3 regions of the Paenarthrobacter sp. NEAU-H11 genome follow, and region 2 is predicted to be linked to each of the others. Evidence: riboswitches for the same ligand, from Rfam matches in the RefSeq annotation. Region 2 holds a riboswitch; each other region holds the start of a gene.
What was found. A riboswitch is a leader RNA that binds a small molecule or an ion and turns the genes downstream of it on or off. The one in region 2 is predicted to bind S-adenosylmethionine.
Positions count from the first base shown of each region.

Region 1 (6,015 bases), on a different contig from region 2:
CTGTAGGCGGCAACGTGCGGAAGGTCCAGGCCCACCTTGACCGCCTGGCCCGCTCCGCGGACGCCCTTGACCTGGTTATCCCGCCGGAGGACGAGTGGCGCAGGGCCATCGGGACTGCACTGAGCGAGTACCGGTCCGAGTATCCGCCTGCCTCCGCCGCCGAGGACGAACTCGTGGTCAAACTGGTGGTGACCCGCGGTGTGGAGGGCGCCACCGCGCCCACCGCCTGGGTCCAGGTGTCCCCCACGGGGGCGTTGGCGCGCCGCCAGCGGGAGACGGGAATCGACGTCATCCTCCTTGACCGGGGCTACGACAGCGACGCCGCCGAGCGCGCCCCCTGGCTGCTGCTCGGCGCGAAGACGCTGTCCTACGCCGTCAACATGGCCGCTTTGCGCCATGCCCATAAACAGGGCGCGGACGACGTCATCTTCATCTCCTCCGACGGCCGGGTACTGGAAGGGCCCACCTCCACCGTGCTGCTGGCCCACGCAGGAACGTCCGACGACGGCACGTCCGTCAAGCGCCTCATCACGCCCCAGCTGGACAGCGGCATCCTGCCGGGCACGTCGCAGGGCGCGCTGTTCACCGCGGCGAAGGCTGCGGGCTGGGAACTGGGCTACGGCCCGCTTGAGCCGCAGGACCTGCTGGATGCCGACGCGGTGTGGCTGATCTCCAGCGTCCGTTTGCTGGCGCCGGTCAACCGGATCGACGGCAAGGAAATCGGCACGCCCTCCGTCCAGAAGGAGCTGACCGCCGAACTGAACGAGTTGTTCGCGGGCATCCAGTAAACGGTCCTGTGATTCCGGCCTTTGCACTCTAGGTTCGGCGGGGGCAGTGGCCGTAAGGTGTGGTTCATGGACTCGCAGACGCAGCCGAATGACAACCTGACCTTTGACGAATGCTGGGAACTCCTGGCCAATGACACTGTCGGCCGCCTTGCACTGGTGGTTGACGGCCACCCCGAGATCTTTCCAATCAACTACGTGGTGCACCGCCGCAGCATCGCGTTCCGTACGGCCGGCGTCACCAAGCTGTGGAGTGCCCTGACAGAGAGGCCTGCCGCCTTGGAGATCGACGGCTACGATCCCCATACCGAAGAGGCCTGGAGCGTGGTGCTGCGCGGCGATACGGCGATCATCGAGGACCAGGCGGACAAGGACGCCGTGGACAGCCTGGGGCTGGAGCCATGGCAGCCGGGAGAAAAGGCAAACTACATCCGGCTGACAGCCCGTGCTTTGACCGGCCGCCGTTTCAAGGTGAACCGGCCGGACGTCTGGGCCACGCGGCAGCAGGACAAGCGGCGGGCCTCTTTCGAATAACCCGGCCGGAATGCCTGTCCGGCCAGGCTAGCCGGTTGGCCCTGCGTCCTGAAGGGACAGTTGGGCTTCAAGGCCGGAGAGCAGGATGCTGAGCCCCTGGTCAAGTTCCGTGGATCCTTCGTAGTCCGCCAGGGCGGGGGCCAGCGCACGCAGCCGCGGGAACTCCTTGGCAGGCAACCGGTGCAGTCCCAGCCGCAGCAGCACTTCGTTTTCCTCCGGGTCCACAACGAATTCCTGCAGCTCGTTCAGGATGTGGCCGTAGAGGAAGCCGTAGTAGGCGCGGTAGACGTGGAGGGCGTCCGACGGGCTGAACCCTGCCCCAATCAGCAGGGACAGGATCTGCTCGAGGGGACGCAGCGTGCCCAGCGGCCGCAGCCCCAGCGGGGTGGAGAGCGGCCTGGTCACGAGCAGCGGCACCACATTGGGGTGCTGGAGCGCAAGGCTCCGAAGGTCGTGTGCGATGCGGCGCAGCTGGGCTTTCCAATCGGGATCGTCGGGGTGGATGGTGAGTTCGTTAAGCACCAGTTCGGTGACGCCGTCCAGCAGCGCGGCGCGGTTCTCCGCATAGCGGTAGAGGCTCATCGGATCCCGGCCCAGTTCCTGGCCAAGGCGGCGCATGGTCAGCGCCTCCAAGCCTTCCGCGTCAACAACTTCGAGCGCCTTGGTCAGCACCAGCTCCCTGCTCAGCTTTTGCTTTTGGGCCGGCCCGGTGGGGGACTGGACTTTCGGGGAAGCCATGATTTCCGTCCTGGAAGGCGGCAAGCCCTTTACCCGGGTAGGTAATCCATTCGCTTGCCGAATCCGTTGTCTACGAGTAAAGTCTACATTGTAGATGCGGCAGTGACACCGCCCTGTAGCCCTTGATTTCAACTAGTAGCCCCCGGTTTCAACTAGTTCTTGATTTCCGCGGGCTTCATCAACACTCCATGCCCCGTGCACGGCATTGAGGTTCGCTGCTGTAGCCGAACGGCGGCACCACCGCACTTAGCGAAGGGAAGCCGTCATGGCGCATTCGCAGTTCGATCTCTTTCTAAAAGAAGCCACCTACATTGACCAGGCCTCGGACGCCACCCTCGACCGTGACCGCCTTTACGGCCTGTACACCAGCTGGTGCTTCATCAACCAGCAGAAGCCCGGCCTGGAGTCCAATTTCTGGATAGCCATGAATTGCCGCATCAGGCACGGCCGCAAGGGGCTGCGCATGAAAGGCCCCGCCGCTGCCGACTACATCCTGGCAAGCTACCCGGGCCTCGTCTAAGCAACGGCATCAAAACGAATACGGCGTGGACCACGTGCCTGGGGCACAGGGTCCACGCCGTTCCTTCTTAAGCGCGCTTAGGCGCGCTCCCTGCTGCTGCATCAGCCTGATCCTGCCGCTCCCCCGGGCCCCACCCCCGGACACCCAAGGAGGAGCCGCCGTCGTACTTTAGGTGAAGGTGCCGGACGGCACTTGGCTCCACTGCGGCGCCCTGCGTACTTCAGTTACGCAACATGACGACGACGGCGGTGCGGCCGCGGGCGGCAAGTGTTACGTTTTTGGGGAGTAATGAGTACCGGCGCCAAGCCCTGACTGGCCGGTCGGCAACCCTCCTTTCGCGGCGGGGTGCCTCAGGTGAACACTCGGCATATCGACCCATTCGAGCTGCAAGCGTGAGAGAAGGAGATCGTCGTGTCTGACGCACCTGCCCCTGAAGAGAAACTGTCGTACCGCCTCATCAGCGGGCCGGATGACCGCGCCTTTTGCGAGCGGATCTCCGCCGCGCTGGCGGAAGGCTATGTCCTCCATGGCAGCCCGGCGGCAACCTTCAACGGCAGCAGTGTGATCGTGGCGCAGGCGGTAGTCCTGCCGGCAGCCATCGCTTCCGCGGACGCTGCCGTGGCAGATGCCGTTGACGACCTCGAGTCCGCCGGTGATGACCTTGACTTCGGCGGCGAGGGCCACGCATGAGCTACGCCGGAGACCTGACCCCGCAGGAGGCCTGGGAAAAGCTCGAGCAGGGCGCCATCCTGGTGGATGTGCGCACGGAGGGCGAATGGGCCCACATCGGCATTCCCGACACCAAGGCCACCGAGAACGATCCGCTGTTCATCCAGTGGACCTTCCCGGGCGGAATCCCCAACCCCGACTTCATCACCGACCTTAGCCAACAGGCGCCCGAGGACAAGTCAACCGAACTGGTGTTCCTGTGCCGTTCCGGCCAGCGTTCCATCGCGGCCGCTATCGCCGCCACGCAGGCCGGCTTCACCTCCTACAACGTCCTGGAAGGCTTTGAGGGTGAACCGGACCGTTATGGAGAACGTACCGTCAACGGCTGGAAGAACCGCGGCCTGCCGACCAACCTGGGAAAGAACTAAGTGACCTTCAACGAAGACGCCGCCGGCTGGAGCCCCGACACCCAGGCCGTCCGCGGCGGGCTGGACCGCACCAACTTCCAGGAGACCAGCGAAGCTGTCTTCCTGAACTCCGGTTTCGTGTACGAATCCGCCGCCGCTGCGGAGCGGGCCTTTACGGGCGAGGACGAACGCTTTGTCTACTCGCGCTACGGCAACCCGTCCGTGGCCACGTTCCAGGAACGGCTCCGCCTGCTTGAGGGGACCGAGGCGTGCTTCGCGACGGCGTCCGGCATGTCCGCGGTTTTCACCGCCCTGGGTGCGCTGCTGGCGGCCGGGGACCGGGTGGTTGCCGCCCGCTCACTCTTCGGCTCGTGCTTTGTGATCCTGAACGAAATCCTGCCGCGCTGGGGCGTGGAGACCGTCTTCGTGGACGGCCCTGACCTGGAGCAGTGGCGTGAAGCGCTCTCCGAGCCCACCACCGCCGTCTTCTTCGAATCGCCGTCCAATCCCATGCAGGAGATCGTGGACATTGCTGCGGTGAGCGACCTGGCGCACGCTGCCGGGGCGACCGTTGTCGTCGACAACGTTTTTGCCACCCCCCTGCTGCAGCGGTGCGGGCAGTTCGGCGCCGACGTGATTGTCTACTCGGGCACCAAGCACATCGACGGCCAGGGCCGGGTGCTTGGTGGCGCCATCCTGGGTACCAAGGAGTTCATTGACGGGCCGGTGAAGCAGCTGATGCGCCACACCGGACCAGCACTGTCCGCGTTCAACGCCTGGGTCCTGACCAAGGGCCTCGAGACCATGGCGCTGCGCGTCAACCACTCCTCGGCGTCAGCCCTGCGCCTCGCGGAATGGCTGGAGGAACAGCCTGCCGTCAGCTGGGTGAAGTACCCGCTCCTGAAATCGCACCCGCAGTACGAGCTGGCCGTAAAGCAGATGAGCGCCGGCGGCACTGTCCTCACCTTGGAACTCGCCCCCTCCGGCGGCCGCTCGGGCAAGGACGCGGCGTTTGCGCTGCTGGACGGCCTGCGGATCATCGACATCTCCAACAACCTTGGCGATGCCAAGTCGCTCATCACCCACCCGGCCACCACCACGCACCGCGCGATGGGACCCGAGGGCCGGGCCGCCATTGGGCTGAGCGACGGCGTGGTGCGGCTTTCGGTGGGGCTGGAGGACGTGGACGACCTGATTGGCGACCTGGAGCAGGCACTTAAGCAGATCTAGCGCGCCGGCCGCGGCACCCCGGGGCCATGGCCTCAAGGATTCTGCAGGGAAAGGCGAACGGCCACTTCGTCGCCGTCGCTAATCTCGGCCTTGGCCCTGATGTCCTTCTTGACGGGCAAGAGGTATGTGCCGGTCCCGGTATCCGCGAAGAGCGAGGTTTGCCACGCGTGGCCGGCAATATCCGCCGCCACTTTTACCGAACCGAAAGCTTTGCTGTGGCCGGAACTGCGCGCGCGGATATCGTCCGCGACGTCCGCCGGCAGGGTCAGGAAATGCCAGCCGGCTTCCCCGGGATAGCGCCACAGGCCTGCTTTGAAGGAATACGACGCCGCCACGCGCTGAGTATGGCACGGGACGTTGGCGAGACGCCACAGCTTGCCGCACTTGCGGCCGACGTCTTTTGTCCCGGAAGGCGAGGGCACCGCTTCCTCGAATAGGTGGCACAAAAAACTTCAAAAGTATTTTCCGGAAGGCCGTCGTAGGGCCTAATAATGTCGGACCCCCTCGCGATGATGGGGGTATGGAATCGAACGCGGCGGTGGTGCAGGGGGAGGAAGCGGTTGACGCTTCTGTTGCTGCGTTTATGGCTGCGCTGGCTGGCGGAGGCCTTGCCGCGGGCGGGCCTGCCGTTTCCGGTGGCCGTGGCGGGGGCGTTGATGATCCGTTGCAGCGGGTTGCTGATGCGGCGTTGGATGTCCTGGGTGGGGTGGCGCGGTCGGAAGCGAAGTTGGCGGCGGTGAAGGCAGTGGCCGCGGCGGCCCTTGCCGGGGCGACGAAGGCGATGAATCCTCCGCCCGGGTCCCCTCATGAGGCCGCGGCGCAGGACCGGAGCCTGGTGGCGGAGGTCGGGTGTGCGCTGGCCATCGGTGACCGGGCCGCCGGTGCTTTGCTGGCTGAAGCCCATGCCTTGACCGCGTCGCTGCCCCGGACCCTGGCCGCCCTGCAGGGCGGGACGATTTCCTGGGCGCATGCCCGGACCATGGTGGACCAGACCGTCGGGCTTGGCCCGGCCGGGGCGGCGGCCCTGGAGGCCCATTTCCTGGACCCGGACGCCCCGGGGGCGGTCCGCGGGTGCCCGGTGGGGGAGATGCCGGCGTACCGGTTCAGGGCCAAGGCGCGGGGGTGGCGGGAG
Region 1 covers NZ_JBNZGA010000003.1:297,619-303,633, forward strand. Annotated here, with positions in the region: gene ACQ3DC_RS06135 (aminodeoxychorismate lyase) at 1-788, shown strand, start outside; gene ACQ3DC_RS06140 (pyridoxamine 5'-phosphate oxidase family protein) at 855-1,319, shown strand; gene ACQ3DC_RS06145 (TetR/AcrR family transcriptional regulator C-terminal domain-containing protein) at 1,347-2,057, opposite strand; gene ACQ3DC_RS06150 (hypothetical protein) at 2,323-2,577, shown strand; SAM riboswitch class IV at 2,862-2,976, shown strand; gene ACQ3DC_RS06155 (DUF1737 domain-containing protein) at 2,989-3,267, shown strand; gene ACQ3DC_RS06160 (rhodanese-like domain-containing protein) at 3,264-3,674, shown strand; gene ACQ3DC_RS06165 (O-succinylhomoserine sulfhydrylase) at 3,675-4,883, shown strand; gene ACQ3DC_RS06170 (DUF1905 domain-containing protein) at 4,916-5,305, opposite strand; gene ACQ3DC_RS06175 (DUF222 domain-containing protein) at 5,404-6,015, shown strand, end outside.
Region 1: linked by a shared signal. The riboswitch ahead of ACQ3DC_RS06155 (DUF1737 domain-containing protein) and the one ahead of metX (homoserine O-acetyltransferase MetX) in region 2 are both predicted to bind S-adenosylmethionine.

Region 2 (6,015 bases):
ACGAAGCGCAGGAACACCAGCAGCGCCGGTGCCCAGTAGCCGATCTGCGCAAACGTCGGCAGGCAGCCCATGAGGAAGGTGGCAACACCCACCAGGATGATGCTCAGCTGCAGCAACTGCTTGCGGCCGAATTTGTCGCCGAAGTGGCCGAAGACGATGCCGCCGATGGGTCGGGCAACGAAGCCGACGGCGTAGGTGACGAAGGCTGCGATGATGCCGTCAAGCTCGGTTCCGGAGTTGGGGAAGAACATCTTGCCGAACACCAGCGTGGCGGCGGAGGCGTAGAGAAAGAACTCGTACCACTCAACCACGGTGCCGGCCATGGAGGCCGTGACGACTTTCTTCAGGCCTGTGGCCTTGACGTCGGTTTCCTCTGGCCGCCGCGCGGCGGACTTTTCCGTACTCATTGATGAACTCCTTCGGCGTCTTCTTCGACACCACTGGGACAGTCTGTGGCGGAGACGTGTGATTTTGGCCACGAACCGCCGGGTCCCAACGAGTATGGTCCGCCTGAACGCCAAGCTCAACGGCGAATCATGCAGAGGCTATCTGCATAAATGCACAAAAGTGTGCCTGCGAGGGCGGCCTTAGGCCGAGAGGTGCACCCGAAGCTGATGGCCCAGCTGGCCTATTTCCGTCAGGAAGCCGTCATGGCCGATCGGCGCCTCAATGACATGCACGTCCACTTCTCCCGGCAGGGCCGCGGCAAGTTCGCGGGACTGGGACGGGAAATACAGCCGGTCCGAATCCACGGCGGCCACGAAGAACCTGGCGGTGGATCTCGCCAGGGTCTCGGTCAGGGTCCCCCGGTCCCGGCAGATGTCATGGCTCATCAGCGCCTCGGTGAGGGCGATATAGCTGTTTGCGTCGAAGCGCTTCACGAGCTTGCTGCCCTGGTGATCCAGGTAGCTTTCCACCTGGTAACGGCCGCGGGCGGCCAGCGCCTCGCCCTTCAGGGGCGACTCCGGCGCCTGGGGTTCCCGGCCGAAGCGGCCCTCCAGTTCAGCGGCGGACCGGTAGGTGATGTGGGCGATGCGCCGGGCAAGTGCCAGCCCGGCTTCGGGGCAGGGCCCGCCGTAGTAGTCGCCGCCGTTGAAGTGGGGGTCCTGCCGGATGGCCAGGGTCTGGGCCTGCGCGAAGGCGATCTGTTCTGCCGTGCTCGCGGCGCCCACCGAGATGACGGCGCAGCGCTGCACCCTCTCGGGGTAGGTCACGGCCCACTCAAGGGCGCGGGCGCCGCCCATGGATCCGCCCAGGACCGCGAACCAGCTGTTGATGCCCAGCTGGTCAGCCAGCCGGGCCTCCGCCACCGTACTGTCACGCAGGGTAACCAGGGGGAAGCGGGAGCCCCAAGGGGTTCCATCCGGGGCGGCCGACGACGGCCCCGTGGAGCCGTAGCAGCCGCCCACGATGTTGACGGACACCACGAAGAACTTGTCCGTGTCCACGGGAGCGCCGGGACCGGCCAGCTGTTCCCACCAGCCTTCTTCGTCCGTGTCGCCGCGGGTCACGTGGGTGCTGCCGGTCAGGGCGTGCTCGATCAGGATGGCATTGCTGGCATCGGCGTTGAGCGTGCCCCAGGTTTCGTAGGCCAGAGTGACGTCCGGGAGGTATCCCCCGGCTTCAAGTTCCAGCCCCCCAATGGAGGCATAGCGGACAATTCCGTGCTCGGGGACGGTGGTTCGGGTGACGGTAACCGTCATGGCAAGACCTCTTCTACGCGCTTGCCCGCCGTCGAATGACCGGCAGGCCAGGTCTTCACCCGGGGCACCCCACCGCGGAAGGAGGGTTGCCGGCCAGCAAGCCGGGGCTGTCACTGGCACTCATGACCTGGTACGAGTGTACGAAACAGCCCCGCCCTGCTGCCAAGAGTGTGACTGGTTGTGACTTCCCCGGCGTGCCGCCGTCTCGGGTTCTATGTGTGTCCGGCTAGGCCCCGGTCGCGTCCTTTGCTGCCCGAAAGCCCGCTTCGAGGTCCGCCAGGATGTCATCGATGTGTTCGATTCCCACCGACAACCGGACCAGGCCGGGGGTCACGCCGGCGACGGCCTGCTGCTCCGGGGAAAGCTGGCTGTGGGTGGTCGACGCCGGGTGGATGACAAGGGATCGGACGTCGCCGATGTTTGCCACGTGGGAGTGCAGCTCCAGCGCGTCAACGAAGCGCTTGCCGGCCTCGGCCCCGCCAGCCAGGTTGAAGGAGACAATCGCGCCCGTGCCCTTGGGCCCGTACTTGCGGCCCCGCTCGTACCACGGACTTGAGGGCAGCCCCGCGTAGGCGACGGATTCGACGTCGTCCCTTCCTTGCAGCCAGCGCGCCACTTCCGTGGCGTTGGCAACATGGCGTTCCACCCGCAGGCTCAACGTTTCCAGGCCCTGGGCGATCAGGAACGCGTTGAACGGGGAGACGGCGGAGCCCAGGTCCCGGAGCAGCTGGACGCGGGCCTTGAGGATGTAGGACAGGTTGGCGCCCAGGGCACCGTCCTTGCCGAGGTCCCGGGCGTACACCAGCCCGTTGTAGGTGGGATCCGGGGTGTTGAAGCCCGGGAACCTCGCTGGGTCCTTGCCGAAGTCGAACTTTCCGGAGTCCACGATCACCCCGGCAATCGCGGATCCGTGGCCGCCCAGGTACTTGGTTGCGGAATGGACAACGATGTCCGCTCCCCATTCCAGCGGCCGGATCAGGTACGGGGTGGACAGGGTGTTGTCCACGATCAGGGGCACGCCGGCATCATGGGCGATGCCTGACACGCCCTCGATGTCCAGGACGTCCTGGCGGGGGTTGGACACCACTTCGGCGAAGAAGAGCTTGGTGTTTGGCTGGACCGCGTCACGCCACTGGTCCAGGTTGTCCGGGTCCGCCACGAAGGTCACGGAAATGCCGAACTTCTTCAAGGTGTGTGCGAACAGGTTGTAAGTCCCGCCGTACAGGCTGGGGCTGGCAACGATATGGTCCCCCGCCTCGGCGATATTGAGGACAGCGAAAGTCTCTGCTGCCTGTCCTGAACTCAGCAGGAGTGCTCCCAATCCGCCCTCAAGGCTGGCGATCCGCTGTTCCACGGCATCCTGGGTGGGATTGCCGATGCGGGTGTAGATCGGCGCCAGTTCAGCGAGGGCAAAACGGTTGGCGGCGCTTTCCGCGCTGGGGAATACGAAGGACGTGGTCTGGTAGATAGGGAGTGCACGGGCGCCGGTGGCACTGTCCGGCTCCTGTCCTGCGTGGATCTGGCGGGTTTCAAAAGACCATCCGTTGGACAACTAAGGCTCCTCTGACATGGGCCCGGCATGCTGTAGGCACCGCGGGCCGCGCTTGCCATCCGGCCGTTGCCGGACAGCCAGGTCCTCATCCGGGGCACCCCACCGCGGATGGAGGGTTGCCGGCCAGCGAGCCGGGGCTTGGCGCTGGCACTCATGACCTGAGCCCAGTGTAGGAACATGAAACCGGCGCGGGACAGGATTGTGACGAACATAGTCCCCCTGATCTCCGCCCGGGAATAGGTTGAAATCAGGGGTCCCGGATGGAAAATCCTGGTAAGGGTACCCTTAGCTGAGAGGCCGATCACAAAGTGCCAAGATGTTGGCATGCGCATGGATCACGTCTCTTACGCCTGTGAACACGATGGCCTGGCTGCCACCACCGAACGTATTTCCTCTGCCCTCGGCGTTGAGGCAGTGAAGGGCGGGGTGCACCCGCGGTTCGGAACCCGGAATATGATCATCCCGCTCGCGGGGCACAAATACGTCGAGGTGGTGGAGGTCCTGGACCACCCCGCTTCCGACAAGGCCCCTTTCGGGCAGGCTGTGCGTGCACGGTCTGCCGCGGGCGGCGGCTGGATGGGCTGGTGCGTCGAGGTGGACGACCTGGCTCCCTTTGAGGAGCGGCTGGGCCGCTCCGCCGTCAACGGAAACCGCAAGTTCCCTGATGGCCGCGAATTGGTCTGGAAGCAGATTGGCATCCTGGGCCTGATTGCCGACCCCCAGGTTCCCTACATGCTCAAGTGGGAGGGGGATCCGTCCCTGCACCCGTCCAACGCCTACGAGAGCAACGTCAAGATGAGCTGCCTCACCATTGCCGGTTCCGCAGCCCGGGTTACGGAGTGGCTGGGCGAACCCGTCGAGAAGCCGCTGGAGGACGTCGCTGTGGAGTGGGTGGCTCCGCACGGAACCCCCGGAATCCTCTCGGTAACTTTCGAGACCGGCAACGGGGCCGTCACCATCTGACCCTTACCTTGGTTACCGTGCCGGCAAGCCCGGCACGGTGTGGGCCCCGTGCCCTCCTCGTCTTCGGCCGCCATCAGCAGGTGACAACGGCGTCACCTGCCGATGGCGGCCGAATCCATTTCCGAAGCAGACTCTCCAAACCCGGCCCCCAATAATGTCGTACCCTCCCGCGATGATGTTGGTATGGGAAAAGCGGCGGTGGCGAAGGCGTTTGCGGACATGAATGCCGCTCTTGCCGTGCTCATTGCCGAGGCGGACGGGTGCGGTTCTGAACCTTTTTCCGCTGCTGACCCGCTGGCCGGGCTGGCCGACGGGTGCCTGGACATCCTTGCCGGGGCCGCCGGGGTCCAGGCCAGGGTGGCGGGGCTGGTGGCCAAAACAGCAGGGACATACGCCGAAACCGCCCGGGCCGCCGCCCCGCCGGACCCGCCCGTGCAGGCGCTCGAAAGGGCTATCGCCGCCGAGATCAGCTGTGTCATGGCCATCGGTGACCGGGCAGCCGGAGCCCTGCTGGCCCGCTCCCACGCCCTGACCACCTCCCTGCCCCGGACCCTCGCAGCCCTGCACAACGGAACCATCTCCTGGCAGCACGCCACCGTCATGGTGGACGAGGCCGCCACCCTTGACCCCGCCGGCGCCGCCGCCCTGGAAGCCCACTTCCTGGACCCGGACACACCAAAACCCGCCACCGCCGCCCCGATCGGGGAGATCCCCGCGTACAGGTTCCGGGCCAAGGCGCGCACCTGGCGCGAACGCCACCACGCCGACTCCATCGAACAACGCCACGCCCAAGGGGTTTCGGACCGGCGGGTCGAATACCGGCCCGACCAGGACGGGATGGCCTGGCTCTCCGCCTACCTGCCCGCCCACCAGGCCACGGCCCTCTGGAACAAGCTCACCGCCCTCTCCCGGACCATGCAGGGGCCGAACGAGCACCGCACCCTCACCCAGCTCCGGGCGGATAGTTTCGCCGAAGGGCTCCTCAACAGTGGCAACACTACCGGCGTTACCGGTGCAGCCGGTGCTGGCGACGGCGGCGAGGGAACCGGTCCAAGCCAAGCGCCAGTCCGGGCCGAGGTGCTGGTCACCGTGCCCGTGTTCGCCCTGCTGGGCCTCACCGGGGAACCGGCCATGCTGGACGGGTACGGCCCCATCCCGCCCTCCATGGCCCGGGACCTCGTCGCGACCGGGGCGGATTCGTTCCACCGCGTCCTGGTCGATCCGCGGGACGGGGCGCCCCTGGAAATCGGCCGCACCAGCTACCGGGTCACCAAAGCCATGCGGAACTGGCTCAGGCTAAGGGACGGCAAATGCCCCTTCCCCGGCTGCAGCAACCACTCCCTCGACAACGAAGCAGACCACCTCCTCGCCTGGCACAACGGCGGCACCACAGGAGTCTCGAACCTCGGCCAGCCCTGCCCGAAACACCACAAACTCCGCCACACCAGCAGCTGGAAACCCACCCCCGCCACCACAACCGCACCACCCGGCTGGACCTCACCCACCGGCCGCCACTACACAAGCGAACACCAGGACTGGGAACCACCCAAGTGGCCAGATCGGGCTGCGGAAGTGAAACGCCTGGAAGGATCAATCGCAGGCTGTACGGACTTCGCCTACACCGGGCTCTCCCCCGGCGAAGAAGCCCTCGAGCAGTTCCTGCACGCCCCGCCCGCCTGACCGCGTGCCGCCGTCGTCGTGCTTGTCCTGGATCTAGCGTGCCCAGGCACCTAGCCCAACCCCACGGCCTTGCCGAAGAGGCTGAAGCCTACAAAAGCGACGATATCCAGCAGGGCA
Region 2 covers NZ_JBNZGA010000023.1:24,391-30,405, forward strand. Annotated here, with positions in the region: gene ACQ3DC_RS20080 (MFS transporter) at 1-407, opposite strand, end outside; gene metX (homoserine O-acetyltransferase MetX) at 588-1,703, opposite strand; SAM riboswitch class IV at 1,716-1,831, opposite strand; gene ACQ3DC_RS20090 (bifunctional o-acetylhomoserine/o-acetylserine sulfhydrylase) at 1,930-3,255, opposite strand; SAM riboswitch class IV at 3,299-3,414, opposite strand; gene ACQ3DC_RS20095 (VOC family protein) at 3,580-4,218, shown strand; gene ACQ3DC_RS20100 (DUF222 domain-containing protein) at 4,402-5,898, shown strand; gene ACQ3DC_RS20105 (CPBP family intramembrane glutamic endopeptidase) at 5,949-6,015, opposite strand, start outside.

Region 3 (6,015 bases), on a different contig from region 2:
CACGTTGGGATCGATGGCGATCACGGCGGACGCTCCGGCGAGCGACGCGGCCATGACGGCCGAAAGTCCCACGGCTCCGAGGCCAAAAACAGCCACGGCCTGGCCCGGCTGGACGGCCGCGGTGTTCAGGACAGCTCCCATCCCGGTGAGCACGGCGCAACCGAACATCGCCGCCACGGTGTCCGGGACGTCGTCGGCGATGACCACCACTGACTCCCGCGCCACCACGGCGTAATCGGCGAAAGCCGAAACCCCCAGGTGGTGGTTGATCCGCTCCCCCGCGGGCGTGCGCAGCAGCGCCTCGCCGTGCAAAAGGTCACCGGAGCCGTTGACCTCGGCGGCCCGGTGGCAGAGCGCGGGCCGCCCCGCCCGGCAGGCACGGCAGGCACCGCAGCTGGGGACGAAGACGAGGACCACATGGTCGCCGGGGGAAACGTCCGTGACGCCCTCACCAACCGTGGCAACCCGTCCCACCGCCTCATGCCCCAACGCCATGGGAAGCGGCCTGACGCGGGATCCGTCCACCACGGACAGGTCCGAGTGGCACAGGCTTGAGTAGGTGATGGTGACGCCCAATTCACCGGCCCGGGGCTCGGGCCGGTCGAGGTCCTGCACCACCAGGGGCTGCGCTTCGGCATAGCTGGTGCCAGGAGGAACTGTGGAATAGAGGACTGCTGCTCGCATGGTGTTCCTGACTTTATGTTGGTGGACAGGCAGCTGCCCGGGCCTGCGTGGCCGCAGGTCCGGGCAGTCGGGTTGCTCTGTTTGTCGTTTGGCCGTGCCTACTTCTTGGCGGCGGCCAGAAGGTCGGCGGTGCCCTGGGCGTCGGCGGCGTCGACATCATGAAGCGAGATGCCGCGGGTTTCCTTGAGGAAGTACACCGAAATAGCGGTCACCACACAGGCGCCCAGGAGGTAGAAAGCCACCGGAACGGACGAGCCGAAGCTGCCCAGCAGCGAGCTGGCGATGATGGGCGCCAGCGAGCCGGCCACGATGGAGGTCACCTGGTAGCCGAGGGAAACGCCCGAATACCGCATCCGGGTGGGGAACATTTCCGCCATGATGGACGGCTGCCCGGCGTACATGAGGGCGTGGAACAGCAGGCCGATGGTGATGGCCGCCAGGATAACCATGTCATTGCCGGTGTCCATCATGGGGAACGCGAAGAAGCCCCAGGTTCCGGCGAGGATTGCACCGGCCATGTACACCGGGCGGCGTCCCAGGGCATCGGACATCTTGCCCACCAGCGGGACTGAGCAGAAGTGGATGAAGTGCGCCACCAGGAGGAGGAGCAGGATACGGGAGGTGTCCGTCTGCACAACCACCTTCAGGTAGGTGATGGAGAACGTGACCACAAGGTAGTAGAGGATGTTCTCCGCGAAGCGCAGGCCCATGGCGGTGAAGACGCCGCGCGGGTACCGACGGAAGACTTCGGCAACACCGTAGCCCTTGTTCTCGACCGTGACTTCCTTGCGGGCCTCGAGGAAGATCGGAGCGTCCTGGACCTTGGTGCGGATGTAGTAGCCGATGATCACGATCACTGCGGAGAGCCAGAAGGCTACGCGCCAGCCCCAGCCGAGGAAGGCTTCCTGGGAGAGGGTGGAGGACAGGGTGAACAGCACGGCGGTGGCGAGCAGGTTGCCCATGGGGACAGCGGACTGCGGCCAGCTTGACCAGAAACCGCGGGACTTGTTCGGGCTGTGCTCGGCGACGAGGAGCACGGCGCCGCCCCATTCGCCGCCCACCGCGAAGCCCTGGACGAAGCGCAGGAACACCAGCAGCGCCGGTGCCCAGTAGCCGATCTGCGCAAACGTCGGCAGGCAGCCCATGAGGAAGGTGGCAACACCCACCAGGATGATGCTCAGCTGCAGCAACTGCTTGCGGCCGAATTTGTCGCCGAAGTGGCCGAAGACGATGCCGCCGATGGGTCGGGCAACGAAGCCGACGGCGTAGGTGACGAAGGCTGCGATGATGCCGTCAAGCTCGGTTCCGGAGTTGGGGAAGAACATCTTGCCGAACACCAGCGTGGCGGCGGAGGCGTAGAGAAAGAACTCGTACCACTCAACCACGGTGCCGGCCATGGAGGCCGTGACGACTTTCTTCAGGCCTGTGGCCTTGACGTCGGTTTCCTCTGGCCGCCGCGCGGCGGACTTTTCCGTACTCATTGATGAACTCCTTCGGCGTCTTCTTCGACACCACTGGGACAGTCTGTGGCGGAGACGTGTGATTTTGGCCACGAACCGCCGGGTCCCAACGAGTATGGTCCGCCTGAACGCCAAGCTCAACGGCGAATCATGCAGAGGCTATCTGCATAAATGCACAAAAGTGTGCCTGCGAGGGCGGCCTTAGGCCGAGAGGTGCACCCGAAGCTGATGGCCCAGCTGGCCTATTTCCGTCAGGAAGCCGTCATGGCCGATCGGCGCCTCAATGACATGCACGTCCACTTCTCCCGGCAGGGCCGCGGCAAGTTCGCGGGACTGGGACGGGAAATACAGCCGGTCCGAATCCACGGCGGCCACGAAGAACCTGGCGGTGGATCTCGCCAGGGTCTCGGTCAGGGTCCCCCGGTCCCGGCAGATGTCATGGCTCATCAGCGCCTCGGTGAGGGCGATATAGCTGTTTGCGTCGAAGCGCTTCACGAGCTTGCTGCCCTGGTGATCCAGGTAGCTTTCCACCTGGTAACGGCCGCGGGCGGCCAGCGCCTCGCCCTTCAGGGGCGACTCCGGCGCCTGGGGTTCCCGGCCGAAGCGGCCCTCCAGTTCAGCGGCGGACCGGTAGGTGATGTGGGCGATGCGCCGGGCAAGTGCCAGCCCGGCTTCGGGGCAGGGCCCGCCGTAGTAGTCGCCGCCGTTGAAGTGGGGGTCCTGCCGGATGGCCAGGGTCTGGGCCTGCGCGAAGGCGATCTGTTCTGCCGTGCTCGCGGCGCCCACCGAGATGACGGCGCAGCGCTGCACCCTCTCGGGGTAGGTCACGGCCCACTCAAGGGCGCGGGCGCCGCCCATGGATCCGCCCAGGACCGCGAACCAGCTGTTGATGCCCAGCTGGTCAGCCAGCCGGGCCTCCGCCACCGTACTGTCACGCAGGGTAACCAGGGGGAAGCGGGAGCCCCAAGGGGTTCCATCCGGGGCGGCCGACGACGGCCCCGTGGAGCCGTAGCAGCCGCCCACGATGTTGACGGACACCACGAAGAACTTGTCCGTGTCCACGGGAGCGCCGGGACCGGCCAGCTGTTCCCACCAGCCTTCTTCGTCCGTGTCGCCGCGGGTCACGTGGGTGCTGCCGGTCAGGGCGTGCTCGATCAGGATGGCATTGCTGGCATCGGCGTTGAGCGTGCCCCAGGTTTCGTAGGCCAGAGTGACGTCCGGGAGGTATCCCCCGGCTTCAAGTTCCAGCCCCCCAATGGAGGCATAGCGGACAATTCCGTGCTCGGGGACGGTGGTTCGGGTGACGGTAACCGTCATGGCAAGACCTCTTCTACGCGCTTGCCCGCCGTCGAATGACCGGCAGGCCAGGTCTTCACCCGGGGCACCCCACCGCGGAAGGAGGGTTGCCGGCCAGCAAGCCGGGGCTGTCACTGGCACTCATGACCTGGTACGAGTGTACGAAACAGCCCCGCCCTGCTGCCAAGAGTGTGACTGGTTGTGACTTCCCCGGCGTGCCGCCGTCTCGGGTTCTATGTGTGTCCGGCTAGGCCCCGGTCGCGTCCTTTGCTGCCCGAAAGCCCGCTTCGAGGTCCGCCAGGATGTCATCGATGTGTTCGATTCCCACCGACAACCGGACCAGGCCGGGGGTCACGCCGGCGACGGCCTGCTGCTCCGGGGAAAGCTGGCTGTGGGTGGTCGACGCCGGGTGGATGACAAGGGATCGGACGTCGCCGATGTTTGCCACGTGGGAGTGCAGCTCCAGCGCGTCAACGAAGCGCTTGCCGGCCTCGGCCCCGCCAGCCAGGTTGAAGGAGACAATCGCGCCCGTGCCCTTGGGCCCGTACTTGCGGCCCCGCTCGTACCACGGACTTGAGGGCAGCCCCGCGTAGGCGACGGATTCGACGTCGTCCCTTCCTTGCAGCCAGCGCGCCACTTCCGTGGCGTTGGCAACATGGCGTTCCACCCGCAGGCTCAACGTTTCCAGGCCCTGGGCGATCAGGAACGCGTTGAACGGGGAGACGGCGGAGCCCAGGTCCCGGAGCAGCTGGACGCGGGCCTTGAGGATGTAGGACAGGTTGGCGCCCAGGGCACCGTCCTTGCCGAGGTCCCGGGCGTACACCAGCCCGTTGTAGGTGGGATCCGGGGTGTTGAAGCCCGGGAACCTCGCTGGGTCCTTGCCGAAGTCGAACTTTCCGGAGTCCACGATCACCCCGGCAATCGCGGATCCGTGGCCGCCCAGGTACTTGGTTGCGGAATGGACAACGATGTCCGCTCCCCATTCCAGCGGCCGGATCAGGTACGGGGTGGACAGGGTGTTGTCCACGATCAGGGGCACGCCGGCATCATGGGCGATGCCTGACACGCCCTCGATGTCCAGGACGTCCTGGCGGGGGTTGGACACCACTTCGGCGAAGAAGAGCTTGGTGTTTGGCTGGACCGCGTCACGCCACTGGTCCAGGTTGTCCGGGTCCGCCACGAAGGTCACGGAAATGCCGAACTTCTTCAAGGTGTGTGCGAACAGGTTGTAAGTCCCGCCGTACAGGCTGGGGCTGGCAACGATATGGTCCCCCGCCTCGGCGATATTGAGGACAGCGAAAGTCTCTGCTGCCTGTCCTGAACTCAGCAGGAGTGCTCCCAATCCGCCCTCAAGGCTGGCGATCCGCTGTTCCACGGCATCCTGGGTGGGATTGCCGATGCGGGTGTAGATCGGCGCCAGTTCAGCGAGGGCAAAACGGTTGGCGGCGCTTTCCGCGCTGGGGAATACGAAGGACGTGGTCTGGTAGATAGGGAGTGCACGGGCGCCGGTGGCACTGTCCGGCTCCTGTCCTGCGTGGATCTGGCGGGTTTCAAAAGACCATCCGTTGGACAACTAAGGCTCCTCTGACATGGGCCCGGCATGCTGTAGGCACCGCGGGCCGCGCTTGCCATCCGGCCGTTGCCGGACAGCCAGGTCCTCATCCGGGGCACCCCACCGCGGATGGAGGGTTGCCGGCCAGCGAGCCGGGGCTTGGCGCTGGCACTCATGACCTGAGCCCAGTGTAGGAACATGAAACCGGCGCGGGACAGGATTGTGACGAACATAGTCCCCCTGATCTCCGCCCGGGAATAGGTTGAAATCAGGGGTCCCGGATGGAAAATCCTGGTAAGGGTACCCTTAGCTGAGAGGCCGATCACAAAGTGCCAAGATGTTGGCATGCGCATGGATCACGTCTCTTACGCCTGTGAACACGATGGCCTGGCTGCCACCACCGAACGTATTTCCTCTGCCCTCGGCGTTGAGGCAGTGAAGGGCGGGGTGCACCCGCGGTTCGGAACCCGGAATATGATCATCCCGCTCGCGGGGCACAAATACGTCGAGGTGGTGGAGGTCCTGGACCACCCCGCTTCCGACAAGGCCCCTTTCGGGCAGGCTGTGCGTGCACGGTCTGCCGCGGGCGGCGGCTGGATGGGCTGGTGCGTCGAGGTGGACGACCTGGCTCCCTTTGAGGAGCGGCTGGGCCGCTCCGCCGTCAACGGAAACCGCAAGTTCCCTGATGGCCGCGAATTGGTCTGGAAGCAGATTGGCATCCTGGGCCTGATTGCCGACCCCCAGGTTCCCTACATGCTCAAGTGGGAGGGGGATCCGTCCCTGCACCCGTCCAACGCCTACGAGAGCAACGTCAAGATGAGCTGCCTCACCATTGCCGGTTCCGCAGCCCGGGTTACGGAGTGGCTGGGCGAACCCGTCGAGAAGCCGCTGGAGGACGTCGCTGTGGAGTGGGTGGCTCCGCACGGAACCCCCGGAATCCTCTCGGTAACTTTCGAGACCGGCAACGGGGCCGTCACCATCTGACCCTTACCTTGGTTACCGTGCCGGCAAGCCCGGCACGGT
Region 3 covers NZ_JBNZGA010000015.1:214-6,228, reverse strand. Annotated here, with positions in the region: gene ACQ3DC_RS16725 (zinc-dependent alcohol dehydrogenase family protein) at 1-684, opposite strand, end outside; gene ACQ3DC_RS16720 (MFS transporter) at 783-2,165, opposite strand; gene metX (homoserine O-acetyltransferase MetX) at 2,346-3,461, opposite strand; SAM riboswitch class IV at 3,474-3,589, opposite strand; gene ACQ3DC_RS16710 (bifunctional o-acetylhomoserine/o-acetylserine sulfhydrylase) at 3,688-5,013, opposite strand; SAM riboswitch class IV at 5,057-5,172, opposite strand; gene ACQ3DC_RS16705 (VOC family protein) at 5,338-5,976, shown strand.
Region 3: linked by a shared signal. The riboswitch ahead of metX (homoserine O-acetyltransferase MetX) and the one ahead of metX (homoserine O-acetyltransferase MetX) in region 2 are both predicted to bind S-adenosylmethionine.